Regions from separate parts of the Methylobacterium litchii genome, predicted to be linked through region 1. Evidence: riboswitches for the same ligand, from Rfam matches in the RefSeq annotation. Region 1 holds a riboswitch; each other region holds the start of a gene.
The links. Region 1 has a riboswitch for cobalamin ahead of AAHF99_RS16725 (TonB-dependent receptor plug domain-containing protein). Riboswitches for the same ligand answer to the same signal wherever they lie in the genome.
Positions count from the first base shown of each region.

Region 2: linked by a shared signal. The riboswitch ahead of AAHF99_RS10455 (CbtB domain-containing protein) and the one ahead of AAHF99_RS16725 (TonB-dependent receptor plug domain-containing protein) in region 1 are both predicted to bind cobalamin.
Region 3: linked by a shared signal. The riboswitch ahead of AAHF99_RS25320 (TonB-dependent receptor) and the one ahead of AAHF99_RS16725 (TonB-dependent receptor plug domain-containing protein) in region 1 are both predicted to bind cobalamin.
Region 4: linked by a shared signal. The riboswitch ahead of AAHF99_RS06835 (TonB-dependent receptor) and the one ahead of AAHF99_RS16725 (TonB-dependent receptor plug domain-containing protein) in region 1 are both predicted to bind cobalamin.

Region 1 covers NZ_JBBXMY010000009.1:45,490-50,071, reverse strand. Annotated here, with positions in the region: gene AAHF99_RS16730 (ABC transporter substrate-binding protein) at 1-352, opposite strand, end outside; gene AAHF99_RS16725 (TonB-dependent receptor plug domain-containing protein) at 361-2,331, opposite strand; cobalamin riboswitch at 2,451-2,647, opposite strand; gene AAHF99_RS16720 (HoxN/HupN/NixA family nickel/cobalt transporter) at 2,722-3,792, opposite strand; gene AAHF99_RS16715 (copper chaperone PCu(A)C) at 4,016-4,561, opposite strand; gene AAHF99_RS16710 (DUF2244 domain-containing protein) at 4,558-4,582, opposite strand, start outside.
Region 2 covers NZ_JBBXMY010000004.1:224,854-229,435, reverse strand. Annotated here, with positions in the region: gene cobW (cobalamin biosynthesis protein CobW) at 1-543, opposite strand, end outside; gene AAHF99_RS10465 (DUF1636 domain-containing protein) at 540-926, opposite strand; gene AAHF99_RS10460 (CbtA family protein) at 919-1,671, opposite strand; gene AAHF99_RS10455 (CbtB domain-containing protein) at 1,688-1,876, opposite strand; cobalamin riboswitch at 1,910-2,097, opposite strand; gene AAHF99_RS10450 (glycoside hydrolase family 44 protein) at 2,137-3,756, opposite strand; gene AAHF99_RS10445 (glycosyltransferase family 2 protein) at 3,753-4,582, opposite strand, start outside.
Region 3 covers NZ_JBBXMY010000025.1:26,933-31,514, reverse strand. Annotated here, with positions in the region: gene AAHF99_RS25345 (monovalent cation/H+ antiporter subunit D) at 1-74, shown strand, start outside; gene AAHF99_RS25340 (Na+/H+ antiporter subunit E) at 71-556, shown strand; gene AAHF99_RS25335 (K+/H+ antiporter subunit F) at 553-837, shown strand; gene mnhG (monovalent cation/H(+) antiporter subunit G) at 834-1,175, shown strand; gene AAHF99_RS25325 (hypothetical protein) at 1,182-1,442, opposite strand; cobalamin riboswitch at 1,679-1,874, shown strand; gene AAHF99_RS25320 (TonB-dependent receptor) at 2,008-4,122, shown strand; gene AAHF99_RS25315 (hypothetical protein) at 4,197-4,496, opposite strand; gene AAHF99_RS25310 (hypothetical protein) at 4,581-4,582, opposite strand, start outside.
Region 4 covers NZ_JBBXMY010000002.1:353,957-358,538, forward strand. Annotated here, with positions in the region: gene AAHF99_RS06835 (TonB-dependent receptor) at 1-1,928, opposite strand, end outside; cobalamin riboswitch at 2,162-2,360, opposite strand; gene AAHF99_RS06840 (RluA family pseudouridine synthase) at 2,463-3,767, shown strand; gene AAHF99_RS06845 (hypothetical protein) at 3,887-4,273, shown strand; gene AAHF99_RS06850 (HAD-IA family hydrolase) at 4,287-4,582, shown strand, end outside.

The DNA.
Region 1 (4,582 bases):
CGAGGTCGGACGGCACGCCGAGTTCGAGCACGGGGGCGCCGACGCGCTTCAGCATGCCTACCGTCATGCGCGTCGTGAAGGCCCCGGCGATCACGAGGTCGGGCTTCAGGGCCACGACCTCCTCGGTGAGCCCCCGCATCACCGGCAACCCGACCGCTTCCGCCGCGACCGTCGACCCACGCGGATCACGGGCAAGGTAGGTGACCGCCAGCACCTGATCGCGGTCGGCCAGCCGTAGGACGAGTTCGTCGGCGCAGAGGTTCATCGAGACCACACGCACGGGTGCCGCCGCCGCGACCGAGGGCACGGCGGACAGGATCACCGCGAGGGCGAGCGCGAGGCGTGACAGCATCCTTGACCTCAAAACGACGTCACGCGGACGCCGCCGTAGACGGCGAGCCCCGGGCCCTGGAAGCCGGTCGGGTTCTGGTAGCGCTGGTCGAACAGGTTATCGATCCGCCCGAACACCGTCAGGGTCTCGCTCCAGGCGTAGTTGACCGACAGGTTCACCAGGGTGAAGCCGGGGGCCTTCAGGCGCGGCACGGAGAAGTCGCGGTTGCCGTCCACGAACGACCCCAGCACGATGAGCGTGCCGGTCATGGTCAGGCCCGACATCAGGTTCCAAATCGCGGTCGCGCTGACCTTGTTGCGGGGCCGGCGCAGCAACTCCTGGTGGGCGATCTCGTACTTCGTCACCGTGGTGGTCCAGTCCAGCCGCCCGCTCCAGAACTCGTTGAACCGCAGGGCGACGAAGCTCTCGGTGCCGTAGGCGGTCGCCCGGCCGACATTCACGTTGGTCGAGAAGGTCGGGTAGTAGGCCGTCTGGATCAGGTTCTTGAAGTCTGTCTGATAGTAGGTCGCACCCACGGTCATGAACCCGTCGAACAGCGGCTGCTCGAAGCCGCCGTCGAACCCGAAGCTTTCCTCCGGCCGCAGGTTCGGGTTCCCGAAGAAGCGGAAGCCCGGGTAATCCTGATAGAGTTGGCTGAGGGTCGGGGGCTTGAAGCCGGTGCCGACGCTGCCCTTCAAGCGGGTCCCCGTGCCGGGCACGATGTAGCTCGGCGCCACCCGGTAGGTGGTGGCGCCGCCGAACTGGTCGTTCGCGTCGTGCCGGATGTTGGCCACCAGCGCGGCTCCCGCGAAGGGCGTCGTCTGAAGCTCGGCGAAGCCGGCGGTGTTGCCGTTGGACCGGTCGATGCCGGTCGTCTCGAAGCGCTCATCCTCGCGCTGGGCCCCGAACAGGACGAGGTTGCCGGGCGAGACCTGCCAGTCGCCACGGTAATCGAACCGGGTTCGTTCACCGAGGTAGGTGGTGGGCGTCGGCGGCGCGAGCGGGTCGAGCGGGCCGGCGAACAGGCAGTCGAACTTCGAGTAATTCGCGCCGAAGACGTTGTGGAAGCCCGGCACCGGCGTCCACTCGGCCTCGCCCCTCATGATCAGTTGCTGCTGGTCGTTGAGGTTCCGGTACGGCAGCGGCACGTACGAGAAGCCGCCATCGGCCTGGTCGAGATAGGCGCTGTCGGAAAAGCGCAGGACGTAATTGAGGCGGAACGCGTCGGTAAGTTGCGCCCCGAGCTTGGTCGAGACCGTCTTGATGTCGGTGAAGGCGGTCCGCAGCGGCACGCCGCGGGGTAGTAGCTCGAACGGGGTGATCTGGACGGCGGATTGCCGGATGTGGCCGACCGACACCGAGTAGTCGAAGATCCCCTCTGAGCCCGAGATGTTGCCGAACTGGTTGAACGTGCCGAACGAGCCGCCCTCGACGGTCGCCGTCGCTTGAGCCGGCCCTTCGCCACGCTTGGTCACGACGGAGATGACGCCGCCGATGGCGTCGGCCCCGTAGAGGCCGCTCTGCGGCCCGCGCAACACCTCGATCCGCGAGAGGTCGTAGGTCTGCAACTGGCTGAAGTCGAAGGCGCGGTTCGGGGTCGAGGGGTCGTTGACGTCGATGCCGTCGATCTGAACCTTCACGTGGTTCGAGTTGGTGCCGCGGATGAAGACCGAGGTCTGGCCGCCGGCGCCGCCGGTCTGCACGACGTTGAGGCCGGGCACCTGCTGCAGGGCATCCGGCACCGTCCGGCGCTGCTGCTCCTGAAGCAGGCGGTCGGTGAGCACGGTGACGCTCGATCCGGTGTTGGCAATCGGCGTCGGCACACCTGTGGCCGAGACCGAAATCTCGGACAGGGAGACCGCGGCCTGCGCGCCTCCCTGGGCATCGGCGAAGGGCGCGGCGACCTGCTGCGCGAAGGCGGGAATGGAGACGAGCAGCGCGGATGCGGCGCAGGACAGCGCCAGCGTGCGCCGGAGCGCGGAGGGGACGGAACAGGACACGGGACGGCCTCGGGGGACGGCTGTGGCACGTCACCGCGAACGAGGCCTCGGCGGTCGCGTCCTCAAGGGAACCACGGCGCCGCGACACCTCCCAGGACACCCCGCCCGGCAAGCTCCGCGTGTGACCACGGCTGACGGCAGGTCTCCTGGCTCACGGGTCGCTGTCCTCTCATCGTCTTCCCGGGCGAGGCCGCCCAGTGACGCCGTGATGAAGGACTCGCCGCTTACAGTTGCGGGGGCAGCCGCGGCATCGAGCTTGCACCCTCACCGCGTTCCCTTTTGATCCCCGAGGGGAACCGTCGCGCTTACGCTAGGCGATACGGAAACAACGCGTCAATTGCCGCAGGCATTTTCGTCTGGATTGGGCCTTTTGCGACAGCCTCACAGAACTCAGGCGGCGTCGGCCGGTGTCGCCGCGATCTTGTCGAAGCCGCCGAGGCGATAGACCAAGTAGGACAGGAGCCATGCCGCCGCGAATAGGCCGACAATGGCGAAGCCGAGAACGCCAAAATTGTCGTTGACCGCACCGATCCAAGTCCAGAAGCTTCCCTTTAGACCGAGCTTGTCGCCGATGAGGTTGAGAGCCTCCAGCGTGCCGATCACGAGGGCGACTGCGACGGAGACCAGGGTGATCGTCAGGTTGTAGAACAGCTTCCGGACCGGCTGCACGTAAGCCCAGTTGTAAGCGCCCAGCATCAGCACACCGTCAGTGGCATCCACCAGCGCCATCCCGGCGGTGAACAGCGCTGGGAAGACGAGAATCGTCCCGATGCCGGTCCCTCTGCTGGCCTCTGCCGCCGAGAGGCCGAACAGGCTCACCTCGGTCGCCGTATCGAAGCCCAGCGCGAAGAGGAAGCCCAGCGGGTACATGTGCCAGGATCGGGTCACGAGGCGAAACAGGGGGCGCAGAAGGCGCGCGAGCAAGCCCTGGTTGGCAAGCAGCAGATCGAGATCCTCCACGACGTAGCGTCCCGTGCGGCGCACCTGCCGGAAGGTACGCCAGACGCCGGTGAGTACGACGAGATTGACCACGCCGATGAGGATCAGGAACGCGGCCGAGACGCTCGTACTGATGAGGCTTCCAAGCTCCCGATAGCCTTCTGAGGCGGTCAACAGGCTCTGGGCCGCGAAGGCCACCGCGGCGGCCGCGATGACGATGATCGTGGAGTGACCGAGCGCGAACCAGAAGCCGACCGTGACCGGCCGCTGACCGTCTTGCATGAGCTTACGGGTGACGTTGTCGATGGCGGCGATGTGGTCCGGATCGACCGCATGGCGCAGACCGAAGACGTAGGCCAGCAGCGCGGTCGAGAGCAGCGCAGGCTGTCCTGCGAACAGGCTATAGGCCCAGAGCCACGCCGCGACATTGGCTGTGATCAGCACGGCGTAGAGCAGGCCGACCCTCTGCCGCAATCCACGGACGTGCTTGCTGTGGGAGGGGGCGATGATCGAGCAACGCATCAGCCGAAGTACCTAGAAGACGGCCACCCGGCAGGACCATGGCGCCGATGGTCGTGCCGGACGAGACCGGAGAAGGAACAGACCTGGGTCGAGGACCGGCCAAACCCGAGGGTGTTGAGCCCCCGGGTCCGAGAATGGTCGCTATCCCGGCCATGGCGATGGCTCGCGTACGAAAACCGGGGGTTAGCGACGCGGTCCTCGCGAGAAGCGAGGCAGAGCGTTCTCAGTGCTGATGGCCACCGCCATGGTCCATCGTCATGCCTCCGGCTTCGCCGCCGGGCGCCTTGGCGGCAATACTCTCGACGGCGAACTCCACCGGCACGGAGCCCGCCTTCTTGAAGGTCAACGTGCCCTTGACGCGTGTTCCCTTCTTGAGCTGATCCTTCAGGCCCATGAACATGAGATGGTAGCCGCCGGGGGCGAGCGTCACCGTCTCGCCGGGCTTGATCGCGAGCCCGCCCTCGACAGGGGCCATCTTCATCACGCCCCCCTCCATCGACATCGTGTGCAACTCGACGCTGCCCGATTCAGCAAAGGTGCCGCCGGTGAGCGTATCGGGCTCGGCGCCCGTGTTCGTGACGGTCAGGTAGCCACCCGCGACCTTCGCCCCGTTGGGCGTCGCCCGCGACCAGGGGTGACCGATCTTCAGGGCGCCCGCCGTGTAGTCGTGCGCGGCGGCGAGCGGGGCGACGAACAACGCACCCGCGAGGCCATAGCCGACGACGCCAAGGACGGACTTTCGGACTGCTGAACGTGTGAAACGGATCATTGTGCTTCTCTCGGTGACAGG
Region 2 (4,582 bases), on a different contig from region 1:
CACGAGGTCGGCGCAGAGGAGCTGGTCCTCGAACACCTCTTCCAGCGGGTTGTCGTGATCGACGGAGGTGTCGGCCGCGCGCTGGGCCGCCAGCGCCTCCGGGTCCTCGGCGAAGGCGCCGGTCGCGATCGCCGGGCCGTCCACTACCGCCACCACGCCGTCGACGGTCACGCGCGAGCGGATCGCCGGCCATTGGAACGCCTGGACGAGGGGCTTCGGCAGGGCGAGGCCGGAGGTCTCGATCAGGATATGCTCCGGCGGCTCGGCGCGAGAGAGCAGGGTTTCCAGCGCCGGCACGAAATCGTCCGCGACGGTGCAGCAGATGCAGCCGTTCGGAAGCTCCACGATGGACTCCTCGGTGCAGCCCTCGATGCCGCAGGCGGCGAGGAACGAGCGGTCGAAGCCGACATCGCCGAACTCGTTGACGAGGATCGCGAGCTTGCGGCCCTTCGCATTCTCCACGACGTGGCGGACGAGGGTCGTCTTGCCGGCGCCGAGGAAGCCGGTGACGATCGTGCAGGGGATCTTCGCGACGATGGTCATTCGGCGGCCTCGGGGATGGGGGGCAGAGGGGGAAACGGCGGGATGCGGGCGATCACGCCCGAGCGGAATTCCTTCGGGCGCTCCCGCCAGGGGACGATCCCGTCCGGGGTGCCGTCATACGCTTTGAGGCCGTTGAGGATGGTGGTCGCGGCGGCCTCCGCGTCGAGGTCGCCGTAGACGTAGGTCCAGCGGTTGGGCGACGCGACGGCCACCGTGCAGGGCCGCTTGCAGACCGAGAGGCATTCCACCGGCTCGACGCGCAGGCCCTCGGCCCGACGTGCCAATTCGGCATGGAGGCGTGCCCCGGCGCGGGGGCCCTCCGGGTCGTCGCCCTCGCGCTTGCAGGTGGTGCAGACGTAGAGGATCGTGACGGGCTCAGGCATGACGGTGCCTCGCCGAGCCGACATTCTGCCACGCCCAGCCGAAGCCGAGGCCGATCATGGCCCAGAACACCGCGCCGATGGCGAGGGATCGGGCGGCGAACTGCGCCGCGAGGGCGGCCGGCACTTCCGACGCGCTGTCGGGCGGCGGCGGCGCTCCGGCGATGTGGGGTCCGGCGATCAGCACGAGCCCGCCCAGGATGGCGATGAACGAGCGGCGCACGCCGATGAGGTAGAGGCCCATCGCCGTCGCGGCGGCGGTCATCACCCACCACGCCTGACGGGCCAGCAGCGGCGCCGCCTCCTGCCCCGGCAGTTCCGGCGGCAGGCCGAGGGAGGGCGCCAGGGAGACGCTGGCGAAGCCGGCTAGCGCGAAGGCGAGTCCGGTCTGCAGCGTCGGCTCCCGGCCGCAGGCGATCAGCACCGCGCCGAGCATCAGGGCGTAGCCCACGCCGCCGACGAGGGTCGCGAGGCCGGTGAAGGCCATGCGCTGAAAGCCGGGCGCGGGCTGCCACTCCGGCGCCGCATCGGGCGCCGCGTGGTCGTGGCCCGCATGGGCGAGCACGATCGGCAGGGCCGGGGCAAGGAGGGAGGGGGGAAGGGCCTGCGCCGCGCGGCTGGGCTCCCGCTGCTCGTACTTCTCCGCCTCAAGGATGAGGGGCGAGGTCAAGGCGAGTTGCAGCCCCGTGGCGACGACAGCCGCGAGGAAGCCGGCGGCCAGCGCCGCCGACAGAAGGCGAAGGATCATTCCTGGCGCGATCGCGTCAGTGGCAGGGGAAGTTCTGGGCGTGCCGGAAATCGTGCGCCGCGTTGTGGAGCGCGATGGCCGGCGAGAAGCCCGCCATGAACACGAGGCCGAGGCCGAGGAATGCCGCAAGCGCAGCCGCCATCAGGCGCTCGTTGGCGCGGGTGGCGACGGGGGCAAAGGACGAGGACTGCGTCGTGGTCGTCATCTGGGCTCTCCAGCCGCCCCACCGGCGGCGTTGCGAAAAGTCGGGATGACGGCAGGTCTCCTGGCTCGCGGCTCGGCGCGCCCGCCGCCTTCCCGGATCGCTCCGGTGGCTGTTGGCAGGCGCTCGCCGCTTACAGTTGCGGGGGCAGCCGCGGGTTCGGGCAGGCCCTCACCGCGTTCCCTTTTCACCCCTCTCGGGGCACCGTCATCCGACCTGTGTAGACGGACTCCGTGCCCGGCACAACGGCAACCGCTCTCCATTCAATTGGGCGCAACCACGCAATGCCGGGCCGAACGCGCCGGCAGCATCAGGCGTAGCGTGCCACCGGAGACCGGCTCGGGTGCGCCCATCGCGCTCATCTCGGGATGGCGGGCATCGAAACCGTAGCTTGTGAGACGCGAGGCCGGCAGTGGTCGCTCGAGGGCGATCTCCACTATCCGCGTCTCGGCCGCGCGGTTGATCGCCACGAGGTGCAGCCTCGCCCCGTCGGTGCCGGCCCGCACGGTGAGGCCATCGGGCCGCGCGGCCTCGACGGGCAGGGCGTTGTCGGGGAAGCGGCCTTCTCGGCCGTCGTAGTTGCGATAGAGCCGGAAGGCCGTCCCCAGCCAGCCGGCGAGGGACCCCCAATGGGCTGTGAGCAGCACCTCGGGCCGGGCGAACCGCGCGAGGGCGTCGGCCAGGGCGAGGCCGGAGGCGAGTTGCCCCGCGCCGCCGTAATTGTACTCCGTCACGGCGGTGCGGGTGCCGGGGAAGTTCGCCGCCGTCAGCCGTTCGAGGCTCGGCAGCAGCGGCAGGGCGAGGCCGCCCTCGTTCGATACGGGCAGCGCCTGCGAGACCCAGCTCGCCTCGCGAAAACCCGCCTCGGTGAGGGAGCGCGGCGCGTCGAGCAGCGGCCCGGCCAGGGCCGGATCCTGCGTGCGGAACAGGGTGCCCCGCTCGCTGAACGGGTACCAATGGACGTCGAGGGCATCGAGCAGGCGCTTGCCCTCGCGCTCGGAGGCGAGGCGAAAGGCGTCGAGATACGCGGCCAGGAAGCTGCCGTGGTGGCGGTAGGCGTTCCAATCGGGGGCGTTCTGCAGGCTCACCATCCCCGTGGCGCCCCAGCTTGCCGGGCCGATCACCCATGCGTCGGGATCGATGGCCTTGATCGCCCGCGCCGCCTTGATCGACCGGGCGAGCAAATCCGCGATCCGCACGGGCGCCCGCACGATGCGCGGGTGCTGCGTCGCCCAGAGGCCGGGCTCGTTGTCGAGGATGTAGCCGCGGATGCCCGTGGCGCCGGAGGCGGGGCCGTAGCGGGCGACGAGCCGCGCCAGGAGGTGCGGGATGTCCGCGACGCGCGGGTCCACGAGCGCGGAGGCGCCGCGCCGTCCCTCCCACGAGACCGGCACGAAGCGCGGGGAGGGGGCGGCTCGGTCGGCCGGGACGGGGCCGTCCTTGTCGGCCGCGACGAAGCCCGCGAGCGGCAGGGTGACGATGCTTCGCGCGCCCATCGCCAGCGAGGCGCCGTGCATCGCCGCGATCACCGCGCCGGGCACGCCGCGCTCGGCGGGCGGCAGGCCGAGGCTCTGGCTCAGGAAATCGCCGTTCGCCTGCTGCCAATCCTTGCCGGCGTTGCAGGCATTGTTGGTCCAGTTGTAGCTCGTGGCGAAGTTGCCCCCGAAGCGGCGGAGTGTGACGCCGGCCGCCCGGTCGAGTTCCGCCGAGGGCGGGCCGCCGTCGAGGGTGCCGATCTCGCCGGAGCCGTAGATCAGCGGGCTCACCGGCACCGGCTCGGCGCCGTTGCGGACCCGCACGCTCAGCGGCTCGCCCGCGTGGGATGGGCCGGCCCAGATCGTCGCCCCGGCGCCCGCGAGCAGCGCCCGGCGGCTCGGCCTCACGAGACGAGCCCGGACCCGTAGAGCGATCCCCGGAAGCGGGTCATCCAGAACACCTTGCCGAGGCCGCCGCAGGCCGCGATCCCGTGATGGCGCGCGGCGGGCGGGTTGATCGGCTTCAGGAGCAGCGACAGCACCCCGGAGATGATGGTCTGCGCGACGCCGACCAGCATCCACCGCGCCACCTCCAGGCGGCGGCGGGGGGAGGCCATCTCATGCACGAAGGTACGGATCTGGCCGCTGAGGAAGCGGCGGCGGCGGACATAGGCCCAGTCGAGCCGGCGCGGGGGCACCCATTCCGTCACCTCGGCGGCGGCGGCCCAGCCGAAGCGCCGGCCCTCGTGGACGAGGCGCTGGAGGAACAGGCTGTCCTCGCCGCCGATGCTGTTCAGGCGCTCCTCGAACGGCCCGCCCGGGATCGCGCAGACCGAGGCCGCGAAGAGCGAGTTGTTCGTGCCGAGATAGGCGGCGCGGTGGGTGACGTCACCGCCGTCCTCGGCGGTGACGCCCCGCGCGAAATAGGCGGCGAAGGCGCCGATCTCGCGGTCGTCGTCGGCGAGCGCGCTGACGGGGCCGAACACCGCGTCGTAGCCGCCCCGGCGGGCGACCGCGAGGAGCGCCGCCAGCCAATGCGGGCCGCCGGTCTCGTCGTCGTCGATGAAGGCGATCCATTCGCCCCGCGCCGCCGCGACCCCGGCGTTGCGCGCCGTGGCGATGCCGGGCTGGGGCACCGAGACGTAGCGCACCGGCATGGGTGCGCCCTCGGCGAGGCGTTCGATGAGGGTGCGGGCATTGCCGTCGGGGGAGTTGTCCACCACGACGATCTCGG
Region 3 (4,582 bases), on a different contig from region 1:
CCGACGCGACGGTGGGCTGGCTGACCCAGCCGCAGGATTACGTCCGCGCCGTCCTGGGAGGACCCACCCCGTGAGGCTCCTGCCCCATCCCTGGCTCTCCGCCGGCCTCGCCCTCGCGTGGCTCCTCCTCAACGCCCCGGTGACGCCCGGCAGCCTGCTGCTGGCCCTGGCCGTGGGCCTGACCGTCCCGGCGGTGATGAACGCCCTCCAGGCCCGGCCCGTGCGGGTGAGGGCCCCCGGCGCCCTCCTCCGGCTGGCGGGGATCGTGCTCGTGGACATGGTCCGCTCGAACATCGACGTCGCGCGGATCATCCTCGGCCGGCAAACCGGCGCGCGGCGGACGGGGTTCGTGGCGATCCCCCTCGACCTGCGCGAGCCCTTCGCCCTGTCGCTCCTGTCGATCATCCTCACGGCGACGCCGGGCACCCTTTGGGTGCAGTACGATTCCGACACCGGACGGCTCCTGCTGCACGTCCTCGACTTCACGGACGGCGAGGCCTGGGTCCGCCGGGTGAAGGACCGCTACGAACGTCCCCTGATGGAGATCTTCGCATGAGCGCCGTCACCATCCTCGATTGGGGGCTCGGCCTCGCCCAGGCGATGCTGGTGCTGGCCATGGCCATCGCCGCGTGGCGGATGCTGCGCGGCCCCCGCGCGCAGGACCGGGTGCTCGGCCTCGACACCTTCTATCTCAACGGGATGCTGGCAATCGTGGTGCATGGGATGCGCACCGGCAGCGGCCTGTATTTCGAGGCGGCCTTCATCGTCGGGATGCTCGGCTTCACCGCCTCGGTGGCGCTGGCCAAGTTCCTGATGCAGGGCGAGGTGGTGCAGTGACCGGCGCCGGCCTGCCCGCCTGGGCCGCCCTCCTCGTCGTCGGCCTCGCCCTGACGGGCGCCGCCTTCTCGCTCACCGGCGCCATCGGCCTGATCCGGCTCAAGACCTTCTACGAGCGGGTCCACGCGCCGACGCTGGGCGCGACCCTCGGCATGGCGCTGATCCTGTGCAGCTCGATGCTGCTCCTGTCGCTGATCGAGGGGCGCCTCGTCCTGCGCGACCTGCTGATCGGCGTGTTCCTCACGGTCACGACGCCGGTGACGCTGCTGCTCCTCGCCCGCGCCGCCGCCCACCGCGACCGGCACGAGGGCCGTCCGGGCGCGCCGCCGAAATCCTGAATGCCCTCAGCACCGGTCGCAGACGCTCTCCAGCACGGTGTCGAGGCGCTTCTGCCGCTCGGTGCGCGATCCGGGATCGACCTCCGGTGCCGCCGCGCGGCCCGGCGGGACGGTCTGCCCCACGGTGGAGCGGTAGGGCGCGTTGGCGGTGGTCTCCGGCCCGCCGCCGGTCCCCGTATAGTTGGCCGCCACGGCGCCGCCCGGCAGGGCGAGGCTGCCCGCGATGACGATCCCGGCGACGAGACGGGTGAAACGCTGTCCGGTCATGAGTATGCCCCCTCCTGACGGCTAGAAACGAACACGATGAGCCTCAAACGACAGTGTTGGAGAGCTGTTCCCGGCCCGCCGTGCTCCCCCACACATGTCATCGGGACGTCGGCGTGACGCCGATACTGCGGAGGGGGCGGACCTTCACCAGTCACGGCCCCCGCTCTGCCGCGACCGGGAAAGCACAGTGCCCCGGGAAGCGGCGATGACCGCGTTGACGCCGCCGGCCACCTCTCCGTAAGCTCGGCTTTGACGGTTCCCCTCGGGGATCAAAAGGGAACGCGGTGCGGGGCGACCCGAATCCGCGGCTGCCCCCGCAACTGTGAGCGGCGAGCCCGGCACCACCACGTCACTGGATGAGTCTCATCCGGGAAGACGGTGCAGGGGCGGCGACCCGCGAGCCAGGAGACCTGCCGTCAGTCGTGGTCACACGCGAAACGCGTCGGGCGGGGTGTCCTGGCGGGTGTCGAAGCGCCGGGCTGTGGGGCCGGGCGCGGAGAGTCCTTCGCGGTGACGTGCCACTGCCGCCCCTGAGGCTCCCGTGATCCGTCCCTCGCGCCGATCGTTGCGTGCCGCCCTTGCCCTCTCCGGCCTCGCCGCCCTCCCCGCGCCGGCCACCGCGCTGGAGGCGACCCTCGACGAGATTTCCGTCACCGCCGAGCCGGCTTCCCCCTCCCCGGCCCCAACCCAGGCCACGCCCGCCGCGAGCGCCGGCTATGTCGGCGGCACCACCGGCATCGGCGGTCCGCTCCTCACCGTGGAGTCCGCCAGCGCCGGCCTCGTGTCGGGTGCGGTGATCAACAGCCGGCCGGTGACGCGCCCCGGCGAGGTGCTGGAGGCGGTGCCGGGCCTGATCGTCACGCAGCATTCCGGCGAGGGCAAAGCCAACCAGTTCTTCCTGCGCGGCTTCAACCTCGACCACGGCACCGACATCGCCCTGTTCCTCGACGGCATGCCGCTCAACATGCGCACCCATGCCCACGGCCAGGGCTACGCCGACATCAACTTCCTGATCCCCGAACTCGTCGGGGCGGTGGAATTCCACAAGGGCCCGTATTTCGTCCGCGACGGCGATTTCGCCTCCGCCGGATCGGTGCGGATCGACTATCTCGACAGCACCCCGAAGAACCTCGCGCTCACGTCGATCGGGAGCTTCGGCTACAAGCGGGCGCTGTCCATCGCCTCGGCGCCGCTGGCCGAGGGCCACCTCCTCGTGGCGGCGGACGCGCAGCTCTACGACGGGCCCTGGGTGGTGCCGGATGCGCTGCGCAAGATCAGCACGGTCGCCCGCTACAGCCAGGGCACGGCGCTCGACGGGTTCTCCGTCACCGGCATGGCCTATGCCGCCCGCTGGACCGCCACCAACCAGATCCCCGAACGCGCCGTCGTCTCCGGCCAGCTCGACCGCTACGGCACGCTCAACCCCACCGATGGCGGCAACACCTCGCGGTTCTCCCTCTCCGGCCGGTTCAGCGCGACGGACGACACGGGCGTGACGCGGGCCTCGGCCTACGTGATCCGCTCGCAGCTCAACCTGTTCAACGACTTCACGTATTTTCTCAACGACCCGGTCAACGGCGACCAGTTCCACCAGCTCGACCAGCGCATCATCGGCGGCGGCGAGGCGCTGCACATCTTCCAGGGCGACCTGTTCGGCCTGCCGATGGAGAACGAGGTCGGGGTCCAGACCCGCACGGATTCGATCCGCGTCGGCCTGTTCAACACGACGAACCGGCAGTTCCGCTCCGGCATCCTCGACGACCGGGTGCTGGAGACGAGCGGGGCATTCTACTTCGACAACCGCGTGCGCTGGACCGACTGGCTGCGCACCAGCCTCGGCTTCCGCGCGGACGGCTATTACGCCAGCGTCGTCTCGGACACGCCGGCCAATTCGGGCAAGGCGCGGGACGCCATCGTCAACCCGAAGCTCGGCCTCGTGCTCGGGCCATGGTTCGACACCGAACTCTACCTGAATTACGGCGGCGGCTTCCATTCGAACGACGTACGCGGCGTGACCGCCACGGTCGATCCGACCTCTTCACTGTTCAACACCACCCGCTCGCCCTTCCTCGTCCCCTCGACGGGCTACGAGATCGGCCTGCGCAACCGGTCCATCGCGGGCCTGGAGACGAGCCTCGCCCTGTTCCGGCTCGATTTCGCCTCCGAGAACCTGTTCCAGGGCGACACCGGCACGACGGAGCCGAGCCGCCCGACCCGCCGCTTCGGCGTGGAATGGACGAACCGCTACGCGGTGACGCCCTGGCTCTCGCTGGAGGGCGATCTGACGATCACCAACGCCCGGTTCTCGAATGTCGACCCGGTGGGCAACCGGGTGCCGGAGGCGCCGACCACCATCGCCTCGGCCGGCATCACCTTCGGCGAGCCGCTGGGCTGGTTCGGATCGCTCCGCTTCCGCTATTTCGGGCCGCGCCCGCTGATCGAGGACAATTCGATCCGCTCGCGCCCGACGGCGCTCCTCAACGGCCGGGTCGGCTACAATTTCGAGAACGGCGTCAGCGTCTCGCTCGACGTGCTGAACCTGACGAACAGCCGATCCGACCAGATCACCTACGCCTATGTCTCGCGCCTGCCCGGCGAGCCGGCCGAGGGGCTGATCGACCGGGTGTTCCACCCCGTGGAGCCGACCGCCGTGCGTTTGACCATCGCCGGGCGGTTCTGACCGGGCGCGTTAAGGCTTGGGCGCCTGGTCGGTCTGCGGCCCATCTTGGTCGTGTCGGCGGTGCCGTTGCCGATTCAGGGGCCGGAGGGTTGCTCGCCGTCCCGGCCGAGGACTTCGGCGGCATAGCGGGAGCGGGCGGCGGCGTCCGGCCTTCCGCCGTCGCGGGCGCACCACAGGGCGAACGCGTCCGGCTCGATCGGGACGCGGACGACCTCGACGCCGCTGCGTTGGACCTCCCGCTCCATCTGCTCGGTCGCGATCCGCCACGTCTCATAGGCCGGAGGGAGCCGCGCGCCGTCGTCGAGGCTCGCACGCAGCGCGTCGTAATTCTCCGGGGCGTACCACGGCAGGCCGATACGGCGGGGGCGGGTCATCGGGGCTCCGGGCGGAGGGCCTTTCGAGGGGGCGGTTCCGGCGCTGCCGCCGGCCCTCGGCCGGCGGCAGCAAGAATCCGGCCCTT
Region 4 (4,582 bases), on a different contig from region 1:
ACGCGCACGGCCCAGTCGCGGGTCGGCTCCCAGGTAAGCCACAGGTTCGCCACCCGCTCCGGCACGTCGATGGGCTGCCGGCCGGCGTAGGAGACGGCCGCGCCGTTCACGATCTGGTCGAAGCTGTCGTATTGCGCGTGCAGGAGGGCGAGGTTGCCGTCGAGCCGCCAGCCCGGCGTAAACCGCCAGCCCAGCGCCAACTCTACGCCCTGCGAGGATTGACTCCCCACCTGCACGCCGACCGCCGACGAGCCGGGCAGGCGCGAGATCAGGTTGTCCTTCACGATGCGGTAGCCGGCGAGTGTCCATTCGAGGGCGCCATCGAAGGCCAGCCCCTTGGCACCGACCTCGATCTGGTCGCCGGTCGCCAGCTTGAAGCCCGCGAGCGATTGCGACAGCGTGATGAGGCTCCCGACCGGATCGGTGGCGTAGCTATATTGCGCGTAGAGGGCGCTGTCGGGCGTCGGGTTGTAGACGAGGCCGAACCGGTAGCCGAGCGCCTGGAAGCTTCGGTCGAACTGCGCGCCGGTCTGCAGATCCTGCCGGTGCAGCGTCGGCAGGTCGAGGCGCGCACCCGTGAGGAAGGACAGCTTGTCGGTGATGACCAGCCGATCCTCGGCGAAGAACGAGGCCTGATTGGTTTGCGTGGCATAGGCCGGGATCGCCCGGCCGTTCTGCGGGAACAGGCCGGGATCGTAGCCGACGAGGGGCACGCTCGTGGTCTGGTCGAAGTAGAAGTTGTTCGTGTGCCGGAAGTCGATGTGATTGACATCGAAGCCCACCGAGACATCGTTCGGCCGCCCGAACAGCGCGCCCCGGAACGTGGCGTCCAGGCGATTCCCGATCTGCTCCTGGTTGTGGTAGATTTCCAGGTAATCGGAGCGGTCCACGAGGCCGGTGCCCCGGTTGAACGCGTATTGCTCCACGTCCAGCCAATGCCGCCGGCTCGTAAGCGTGTAGGCCGTGTTGCGGATGGTGATGTCGGCGGAGGGCGACCATTCGGTCTTGAGCGCGGTCCAGTTGTCGGCCCAGGTGATCTTCGGATCGCGGACGTTGTAGTTGTTGAACCGGATCAGGTCCGGGATCCGCCCCTCGACCAACGGGGTGCCCCAGTAGCGCATCGGCTCCTGATAGCCGAGGTCGTGCGAGAGGGTGATGGCGAGGTCGGGGCTCGGGCGGAACAGCAAGGCCGCCGACACCGCGAGGTTGCGGAAATCGCCCGCCTGATTGAGCCAGCCATCCGCCCGGTTGCCGCTGACGTTCAATCGGTAGGCGAAGGTGTCGCCGTAATCGGCCTGCGCGATGCCGCCGCCCGAATCGAGAGCCAGCCGGGCGACCCCGTCCGAGCCGACCACCGCCCGCGCGGTGTTGATGGGCACGAAGGTCGGCTTCTTCGGCACGACGTTGATGATGCCGCCGATGGCGCCGTCGCCGTAGAGCACGGAGGACGGGCCGCGCAGCACCTCAATGCGCTCGACGTTCCACGTGTCGAACGGGAACGTCACCGTGCCGGCGCCGACGTAGAAGCGCGTGCCGTCGTAGAGCTGCTGGATCGACGTCGGCCCCGCGAAGCCCCGGCTGGTGAAGGTGCCGTTTCCGTAGCCCGGCGTGGCGACGGCGGTGACGCCCGTGGCGTCCTGCGTCACGGCGTCGATGATCCTGTCCTGGCCGCGCAACCGTGCGGTTTCGCCAGAGACGATATCGACGCTGGCCGGCGTTTCGAGGGGCGTCAGGCCGAGGCGGCTCGCCGTGCGGTCCGGGGTGCGCAGGTTGAGGCCGGTGGGCGAGGCGCGGGTGAGGCTCACCCCGCCCTCCCCTTCGACGGACAATTGATCGAGGGTCACGGCCTCCTGCGCGGAGGCGGGGGACACGATGGCGAGGGGAGCGACAAGAGCCAACAGGCGGCGTCTGGAACGGGAAACGGACATCGATGGACGGACTCCGGCGCGGCGGATGCCGGCCTCACCCCACATGCAATGTAACAACATTACATGTCCAGCTTGTCGCGAAGGCTCGGGCAGAACCTCGGCGGATGGCTGGAATGCGGGCATGGCGGACGCGGGCGCGCTGCTGTGGCACGTCACCGCGAACGAGGCCTCGGCAGCGCCGCTCAGGGCGCAGCTTCGACACCCGCCAGGACACCCCGCCCGGCGCGTTTCGCGTGTGACCACGGCTGACGGCAGGTCTCCTGGCTCACGGGTCGCCGCCGTCCCACCGTCTTCCCGGGCGAACCGGCCCAGTGACGTGAATGGTGGAAAAGCTCACCGCTTACAGTTGCGGGGGCAGCCGCGGCTTCGGGTTGCCCCACACCGCGTTCCCTTTTGATCCCCGAAAGGGGAACCGTCACGGCCACGCTAGGCGACGCACTCCCCCCGCGTCAACGCTCGCAAAGCGGCTATCCCGGGGCAAGACTTTGCCGGGTGCGGCCAGCGATGCTATGCGGCGGGCATTCCAGGAAGATCATGACCACACGACCTCCCCGCCGCGGCGGCCCTTCCGGCGGCAATGGCCGCCCCGATGGACGGCCGGGCCGCAAGCCGCCGTTCGGCGCCAACCGCGCCCGCACCGGCCCGCGCACCAGCGCCCACGATGCCGCCGAGCGCGCCGCCCGCGCCCGCGGCGACGATTCAAGCGAGCGCTCGCCGTGGATTCCGGCCGCCGCGCCGGAGCCGCGCGAGCCGCGCAAGCCCAAACCAAAGCCCGAGCCCGTGGCCCCGCCCCCCGGCCCGAGCAAGCGGGAGCAGCGCGCCGAGGCCTCGGCGACCCTCGCCTCCGGCGTGCAGACGCTGATGGTGGAGGCGGACGAGGCGGGGATGCGGATCGACCGCTTCCTCACAGCGCGGTTCCCGCAGCTACCCTTCACCCGCGTGCAGAGCATCGTCCGCAAGGGCGAGCTGCGCGTCGACGGCAAGCGCGCCAAGCCGAACGACCGGCTGGAGCCGGGGATGAGCGTGCGCGTGCCGCCGCTGCGCCTCGACCAGCCGAACGACCGCCCGCGCAGCGCCGCCCGCGATTCGGACGACGCCACCTTCCTGCGGAGCCTCATCCTGTACGAGGATGCGGAGATGATGGTGCTGAACAAGCCCTTCGGCCTCGCCGTGCAGGGGGGCTCGGGCACCGTCCGACATGTCGATGGCCTCCTCGAATCGCTGATCGGGCCGGACGGGCAGAAGCCCCGCCTCGTCCACCGGCTCGACAAGGACACGGCCGGCTGCCTCATCATCGCGAAGACGCGGCTCGCCGCCTCGACGCTGGCCAAGAGCTTCCGCTCGCGCAACGCCCGCAAGATCTACTGGGCGCTTTGCGCCGGGGTGCCGCGCGTCAAGCAGGGCCGGGTCTCGACCTATCTCGCCAAAGACGAGCCGACCGATGCCGACGCGCGGATGCGCATCGCCAAGCACGGTGACGAGGGTGCCACACACGCGCTCACCTATTACGCCACGGTCGATCACGTGGCGCAGAAGCTGTCCTGGCTATCGTTCAAGCCGGTGACGGGGCGCACGCACCAGTTGCGCGCCCACGCGGCCCATATCGGCCACCCCATCGTCGGCGACCCGAAATACTTCTCGGTCGAGAACTGGGAATTGCCCGGCGGCATCCAGAACCGCCTGCACCTCCTGGCGCGGCGGATCGTGATCCCGCATCCGCGCACGGGGAAGCCCGTGGACGTGAGCGCGCCGCTGCCGCAGCACATGCAGCAGAGCTGGAACCTCCTCGGTTTCGATGCCGGGCGGTACGATCCGGTGGTGGACGCACCGGAAGATTGATCGGCCGGAGCGCTCCTGCGGGCGGCCATGCCTTGGCAACGGCGCCGCCTGCCTCATATGCTGCCTTGCTCGGCCGCGCGCCTGCCTGCCGGGATATCCGACGGTCGAGACCCTGGGACATGAAGCTCGCGACTCTGGCCTGCCTCGCCGCCCTGTGCCTGACGGCGCCCATCGCCCATGCGGCGCCGGGCGATGCCGCGCCGGCTCCGCAGAAGCCGGCGGCGTCCAAACCCGAGCCTGCGAAGGCGGAACCCGCCAAGGTCGAGGCGCCCGTTGCCCGCGCCGAGCCCCGTGCCGCCGGCGCACCCGTCGTCGGCAGTCGCGACAAGCGGCGGCGCTCCTACGCGGCTTGCAACCGGGCCTCGCACCAGCGTGGCTATCGCGGCGGCAAGCGGCGGCGGTTCCTCATCCGCTGCCGCCTCGGCTACGAGCGCACCCGCCACCAGCAACAGCAGCAGCAGGCGCCCGCCGCCGCGCCCGCGCCTGCACCCGTTCGCAAGCCATGAGATGGGGCTGCCGATGAGGCTCGTCGTCTTCGACGTGGACGGCACCCTCGTCGACAGCCAGCATCTGATCGTCGCCGCGCAGGGCGTCGCCTTCGCCGAGCTCGGCCTGCCCGCGCCCGAGCGGCGCATCGCCCTGTCCGTGGTTGGGCTGTCCCTGCCGCAGGCCTTCCGCCGACTCGTCGGCGAGGACGGGCCTGTGGCCGAACTCTCCGAAGCCTACAAGCTCGCCTACAACCGCCTGCGGCTCGACCCGGATCACGAGGAGCCGCTGTTTCCCGGCATGGCCGATCTGCTCGACCGGCTTCATGC